Regions from separate parts of the Nocardioides kongjuensis genome, predicted to be linked through region 1. Evidence: predicted binding sites of a transcription regulator. Region 1 holds the regulator's gene; the other holds the start of a gene.
The links. The regulator LexA, encoded in region 1, represses DNA repair genes until DNA is damaged. The targets are predictions, from matches to a motif close to TCGAACANNTGTTCGA.

Region 1 (3,396 bases):
GCCGTCCACGTGGACCCGCAGGTGGGCCTTGCCGCGGAACTTCGACTTGAAGCGGATCGTCCGCGAGGCGAGGTGCTTGAGCTCGACCGAGTCGGAGACCGACCGGCGCGAGGGAGACAGCTTCACGCCGCGCCACAGCTTGGCCCGCGGGTAGGCGGCACCCTCGGAGTAGTTCAGGGCCGGACGCCGGTTGGCCGCGGCGAACCGTCCGAACTGGGTGCGCAGGTCGGTGCCGCGCGCGGCCAGGGCGGCGCTGATCGCCTGCCGCGCGTTGGCCGGACCGGCGGCCAGGTCCCAGATGTCGCGCACGATGACGGGCATCCCGCCGGCGTCCGCCGCGAAGTGCTCGCTGAGGTACCTGAAGAAGATCCACGCGCCGTACGGCGCCAGGCCCTTGCGGTGGTCCAGCGGCTGTGCGGGCTGCCCCAGCGGGCCGCCCTTGAGGTACTGGATGTTGTCGTTGATCGCCGGGTACACCTCGTCCTCGGCCCAGGTCGCGGTCGCCTCGAGCAGCCAGCCGTCCTCGTTGACGTCGTAGGCGAACTGCACCGCGTGGAAGTACTCGTGGGCCGCGGTCACCTGCAGGTTGCCCAGCGGGCCGGGCACCGGGCCGAACTCGGCGTAATCGTTGTCGAGGACGCAGTACGCGGCCGCGGTCACGTGGCCCGCGACCCGCTGGTCGGTCGTGCAGTAGCCGTAGAGGCCGCGCTTGCCGAGGTCGGCGAGGTAGACGTCGAACTCGTTGCCGTCGCTGACGGGCGTCCGGTAGCCGGCGGCGACGTACCGGTTCGCGACGTTCGTCATCACGTTGAGCACCGCGTTCGGGTAGCCGGGAGCCGGGACGTCCGAGCCGGAGCTCGGGGCGTAGGCGCCCTGCACGTAGTGCACGCAGATGCTCGCGCTGCACAGCGGGGCTGCCTCGGGCGCGGTGTAGCAGGGAAGACCCGATCCCGGCGTGCACTCGATGCCCTGTGACGGGTAGCCCGGGGGCGGCCGGTGGGCGGTGCCGGGCCGCGCGAGCAGCTGCGCGGCGTCGTCCTGCAGGTCGCTCGGCAGGTCGTCGCGGGTGAGCGCGAGGTCGCGCAGCGCCATGGTCAGGTCGGCGCCCGTCGTGGCGTCGCTCGGCGCGGCGCCCGGAGCGGTGTCGACGATGTCCTGCACCGTCTCGAGGGCGTGCTCCGCGGTCGCCTGCGCGACCGTGTCGTCGATGTCGACGGGCACGGCGGTGCCGGCCGGTGCGGCCGGGTAGGTGTCGTCCGCGCGGGCGACGCCGCCGAGGACGGAGACCGTCAGCAGTGCGGCGAGGAGCGAGGACAGCAGCCCGATGAAGGGGAAGTGGCTGCGAGGAGGCATCAGGACCGGCCTTCGGTATGGCGACAGGACAGACAGACCCTATGTCACCGACCGGTCAGGAAAACCTCACACCCGCCGCAGCACCGCCGTCACCTTGCCGAGGATGGTCGCGTTGGTGCCGTCGATCGGCTCGAACGCCGGGTTGTGGGGGAGCAGCCAGACCTTGCCGTCCTTGCGCTGGAAGGTCTTGACCGTCGCCTCGCCGTCGATCATCGCCGCGACGATCTCGCCGTTCTCGGCGGTCGGCTGCTGGCGGATCACGACGTAGTCGCCGTCGCAGATCGCGGCCTCGATCATCGACTCGCCGCTGACCTCGAGCAGGAACAGCTGCCCGTCGCCGACGAGCTGGCGCGGCAGCGGGAAGACGTCCTCGACGCGCTCCTCGGCCAGGATCGGGCCACCGGCCGCGATCCGGCCGACCACCGGCACGTTGGCGGGTGTCGGCGCGGCGTCGCCGATCCCGGTCTCGTCGTAGGTCTGGCGGTCGGGGTCCTCGGCGGTGCCCATCGCCCGGCGCGCTGCCATCACCTCGGGCAGGAAGACCTCGAGGGCGCGCGGCCGGTTGGGGTCGCGCTTGAGGAAGCCCTTCTCCTCCAGGGTGCGCAGCTGGTGGGCGACGCTGGAGGTGCTGGTGAGGCCGACCGCCTGGCCGATCTCGCGCATGCTCGGCGGGTAGCCCCGCTTCTCGATGCTGTCCTTGATGTGGGCCAGGACCCGCTGCTGGCGCGGGGTCAGCCCGGTCGCGTCGGCCGGCCCGTCGGGCAGCTCGGTGACGCTGCTCGCCTTGCGCTCCGTGCCCTTGCGCTCCGTCATCGATCGCCCTCCAGCTCAGCTCGGGTGGTGTGGTCCGGATCGACCGGGCCCGTGTGACGACGCTAACCGAACCGGGCCGCCGGTTTCAAACATCTGTTCGAACCGCGTGTCGCGACACGCCGGTCGAACGAACTTTCGAACGGTACTGGAAATCCTCGAACACCTGATCTAGTCTCGTACACATGTTCGATCGAACGCCTGATCGAACACCTTCCGTCGGACCCCCTGGATACAACCTCCCTGGTTGCAGACAGCCCCGTCCACTTCCCCCGGAGGTCTCCATGAGCACCATCACCCTCGCGCCCCGCGTCACCGCCGTTCGTCGTACGGCGAGCGCCCGTCCCGTTGCGGCGGCCCGTCCCGTCGCCCGGGGGCAGGTCCGGCTGACCCGGCGCGGCCGTGCGGTCGTCTTCCTGCTGGCGCTGGTCGTGGTCGCCCTCGCGGCGATCTGGCTCGCCGCCGGGTCGGCCGCGACGCGCGAGGACGGGGGCGCCCCCCAGGTCCAGCTGGTGACGGTCGGCCCCGGTGACACGCTGTGGGACATCGCGAGCGACGCCGCCGCGACCTCGGGCGACGACGTGCGCGACATGATGGAGACCATCCAGCAGCTCAACACGCTCGACGGCAGCATGGTCTACGTCGGCCAGGAGCTCCGGGTGCCGACGCACTAGTCGCACCACATGACTCTTCGCTGCCTCGACCCCAGCGGAGATGGGGCCTGCACGGCCCCGGGGAAGACGAAGGGCGGGATCCGACCGAACCGGATCCCGCCCTTCGCGCGTCCTCGGGGGTTGGGCGACGGGCTCAGCGAGCCGCGCGCTTGCCGCCCTTGGGGGCGGCCGGGTCCCGCTTGGGGCGGGGCTCGTGGTGGTGGTGCGCGCTCATGCCCAGGGCGCGGGAGAGGCGGATGGCCAGCATGAAGGTGAGGAAGAGGCACAGCATGGCGCCCAGCGAGGCGACGGCCATGAAGGCCCAGGCGCTGCCCTTGCCGTCGTGGCGGGCGGTCGCGCCGAAGTCGATCGCCGCGACGACGAGGTACCCCCAGGCCACGATGGACGCCGTTCCGGCGGCGGCGATCAGCAGCAGCGCGGGTCGGAACTTCGCCTTCGCCCGATCGCCGGCCCGCTTGCCACCTGTCACGGCGGTCATTGTTCCTGATGGGTGGGTGGAATGCTCAGCCAACGCGCCCTCCACACCTTCCGGGCCGGCCGAGAAGCTCGTCGTGCTGCT
Region 2 (3,396 bases), 2.2 Mb from region 1:
TCCGGGCCCGGGCTCCGGGAGGAGCAGCGGCTCGACGGTCATCGGGCCACCACCGGCATCAGGGCGACCGCGTCGTCGTCGACCGCTCGCAGGTCCAGGCGGGTCGACGCGACGCCGTGCCGCAGGTCGGCCCAGTCGTCGAGAGCCAGGGCACGCAGGTCGCCGAACCCGTCGGCGAGCAGGTCCATCAGCTCGGCCAGCGGACGCAGCAGGCACAGGGGGCTGGGCTCGAAGCCGGCCCGCTGGCACACCCACCGCCGGGCGTACGACGTCAGCTCGGCGACCTGCCCCGCGAGCTCGGCCATCTCGTCGTCGAGCCGGTCCAGGTCGCCCCACACGGCGGACAGGGTCATGGCGGTCCCCTCTCGGTGGCTCCCGCGGGTCGGGAGCGGTGCCGGCTGCCATGCCCCGGGCGGCCCCGTCACCAAACCCGCGCACAATGGACCTGTGGACGACAGCGTGATCTTCCGTGCCCGAGCGCAGGTGCTGGCCGACCTGCAGGCCCGTGCCCTCGGTACGCCGGACTCCGTGACTTTGCTCGAGGACGCCTGCTCCGAGCGCCGCTGGTGGCTGGAGCAGTGGCCCGAGGGGGCGCCGTTCATCGCCGGCCTGGTGGCCCAGGACGTGCAGGACGGACTCGCCGACCGGTTCGGCCGGCACGCACGGGAGGGCCTGTGGCCGCTGTGCACGCGCTGCGACGGCGGCCCGCTGCACGCGCTGCACATCGAGCCCGACCTCGGGGGTCCGGACCCCACCTGGGTCTGCGAGGAGTCCGGGGTCGAGGTCGCGCCGCTCGGCGAGCTCTCCTGATCAGCCCCGCAGCAGCAGGCTGACCGTGTGCTGGTCGCCGCGGTAGAGCGTGCGCGTGACCTCGACCACGACCTCCTCGGCACACGCCCGGCGGTCGTGGCGCAGCACCGGGGCACCGCTGCGCACCTCGAGCAGCGCAGCCTCCTCCGCGCCGGCCGCGCACGCCGCCAGCACGTCCTCCGACCAGGTCGGTCGCAGGCCGCGGTCGCCGAGGTCGTCGTACAGGCTGCTCGGCAGCGCGTCGACCAGACCGGGCACCCGCCGCTCGACGAGGTAGGTGTCGGACAGGCAGACCGCTCGGCCGTCGGCCATCCGCAAGCGCCGCCAGCGCACCAGGAGCGAGCCGGGGGCGACCTGGAGCGCGGTCGCGAGCGCGTCGCCCGCGGGGATCCGTTCGGCGACCAGGGTGTGGGTCTCGGCGACCATGCCGCGGCGGGCCATCTCCTCGGTGAAGCCGAGGACGCCGGTCGCCGCACGACGGGGCGCGGCGACGAACGTGCCCCGCCCGGGCACGCGTTCCAGCACTCCCTCGCCGACCAGCGCGTCCAGCGCCTGGCGCACCGTCATCCGGGCGACGCCGAACCGGTCGACCAGGTCGCGCTCGGACGGAGCCGCCGTTCCCGGCGCGCTGCCGGCGACGAGCTCACGGACGTACTCACGGATCGTCACGTGCTTGAGCGAGCGGCTCATCGACCCCCCTGGTGCTGTCCCGCCGGAGGTCGACAGTAGGTACGCGCGGCGGGCACCGTCCCGGGAACCGACGGAATTTTGCCGAGCGTGCCATGCGAACACCTGTTCGACCCGGAGGTATCCTCGGTCCATGACGGTGGACTTCCAGACCAGCCTGTTCGACGCCTCGGCGAGCGAGGTCACCACCGAGCGTCGCGTGCTGAGCGCGGGCGCCTGGGTCGACGTCGCGCGCGACTGGCTGCCCGACGCCGACGAGGTGTTCGCGACACTGGTCCGCGACGTGCCGTGGCGCGCGGAGCGGCGGGCGATGTACGACCGGGTGGTCGACGTCCCGCGCCTCGTGTTCACCTACATGATCGGCGACGAGCTGCCCCATCCGGCGCTCACGGACGCACGGGAGCGACTGACGCAGCGCTACGCCGCCGAGCTGGGTGAGCCGTTCCGGACCGCCGGCTGCTGCTACTACCGCGACGGGCGCGACAGCGTCGCCTGGCACGGCGACACGATCGGGCGCGGCTCCACCGACGACACCATGGTCGCGATCGTCTCGGTCGGCGACCCGCGCCGACTGCACCTGCGCCCGCGCGACCCCGAGCGCCGCGACGAGGCGTTCGCGGTCGAGATGGGCCACGGCGACCTGGTCGTCATGGGCGGCTCGTGCCAGCGCACCTGGGAGCACGCCGTACCCAAGGTGGCCTCGGCCGGACCGCGGATCTCCGTGCAGTTCCGGCCGCTCAACGTCTTCTGAGGGCTCTCAGGAGCCCGCGAGCTCGCCCTGCGAGCGGACCACGCAGAACTCGTTGCCCTCCGGGTCGGCGAAGGTGACCCAGCCGCTGCCGGGGCCGTGGATGCCGCGGTGGTCGGCGACCTGCACGGCGCCGTACGCCAGCAGCCGCTCGATCTCCTCGTCCCGGCTGCCGGTGCGCGGGCGCAGGTCGAAGTGCACGCGGTTCTTGCCGACCTTGCGGTCGGGGACCTCGATGAACAGCACCTGGTGACCGGTGTCGGGGTCGATGATCATGCACTCCTCGTGGCCCGGCAGGTTCGGGTCGCCGGGCAGGTCGGTGTAGCCGAGGACCGGCTTCCACCACTCCGAGAGCTCGTAGGCGTTGGCGCAGTCGACGGTGGTGTGCGAGATGTACGACGTCACGCACCCACCCTTGCCGGGACCGCACGCCCGGGCAACCGGGTTTCGCGTCAGGGAGTGACCGTCGCCGAGGGACTGGGCGTCGCGGAGGGCGCCGGGGTCGGCGCGAGCGTCTCGGTCGGCGTCGCGGTATCGGTCGGGACCTCGGTCGGGGTCGCAGGACCGGTCGGCTCGGTGGGCAGGACCGTGGCGGTGTCGGACTCCGTCGGGCTGGGCGTCGGCGTCGGGGTCTCCTCGGCCGGCAGCTCCTGCTGCTGGTGCTTGTCGGTGCCCTTGCCGCCGCCGTCGCCGAACACCCCGCCGATCGAGGTCCGGTCCTTGCCGTCGGTCCCGCCGGTGATCGTGGAGACACTCCTGCCGGCGATCAGCTCGACGGCGCTGATCACCACCAGCGTCAGGACGAAGACGATGGCGGCGAGCATCGCGAGCCGCTTCCACGGCAGCGCCGTCCAACGACCGCCGGCGGCGAGCGGGGCGACCGCGTCGTCGTCCCCGGCCTCGGCGGCCCCGGCAGCCTCGGTGACCCGGGTGACCTCGGACGCCTCGACGTGACGGTGCGCCCGGGCCGCCTCGCGCTGCAGCGCCGCAGCCTGCACCTCGGCCACGCGCCGGCGGCTGGACTCGATGCCCTGCTTGTACAGCGCGGTGCTGACCGTCGCGATCACGCTGCCGAGGGCCGCGCCGATCAGGGTCCCGGCGGCGCCGAGGGTGGACAGCAGGACGGCGACCGTGACGGCCGCGCCCGCGCC

Region 2: the regulator LexA is predicted to act here: its motif matches at 1,595-1,610, upstream of BJ958_RS24930 (alpha-ketoglutarate-dependent dioxygenase AlkB).

Annotation. Positions count from the first base shown of each region.
Region 1 covers NZ_JACCBF010000001.1:3,038,039-3,041,434, reverse strand. Annotated here, with positions in the region: gene BJ958_RS14580 (MXAN_6640 family putative metalloprotease) at 1-1,353, opposite strand, end outside; gene lexA (transcriptional repressor LexA) at 1,420-2,166, opposite strand; gene BJ958_RS14570 (LysM peptidoglycan-binding domain-containing protein) at 2,448-2,837, shown strand; gene BJ958_RS14565 (hypothetical protein) at 2,971-3,315, opposite strand.
Region 2 covers NZ_JACCBF010000001.1:5,190,434-5,193,829, reverse strand. Annotated here, with positions in the region: gene BJ958_RS24950 (hypothetical protein) at 1-42, opposite strand, end outside; gene BJ958_RS24945 (hypothetical protein) at 39-353, opposite strand; gene BJ958_RS24940 (hypothetical protein) at 448-810, shown strand; gene BJ958_RS24935 (GntR family transcriptional regulator) at 811-1,500, opposite strand; gene BJ958_RS24930 (alpha-ketoglutarate-dependent dioxygenase AlkB) at 1,631-2,248, shown strand; gene BJ958_RS24925 (VOC family protein) at 2,255-2,650, opposite strand; gene BJ958_RS24920 (hypothetical protein) at 2,698-3,396, opposite strand, start outside.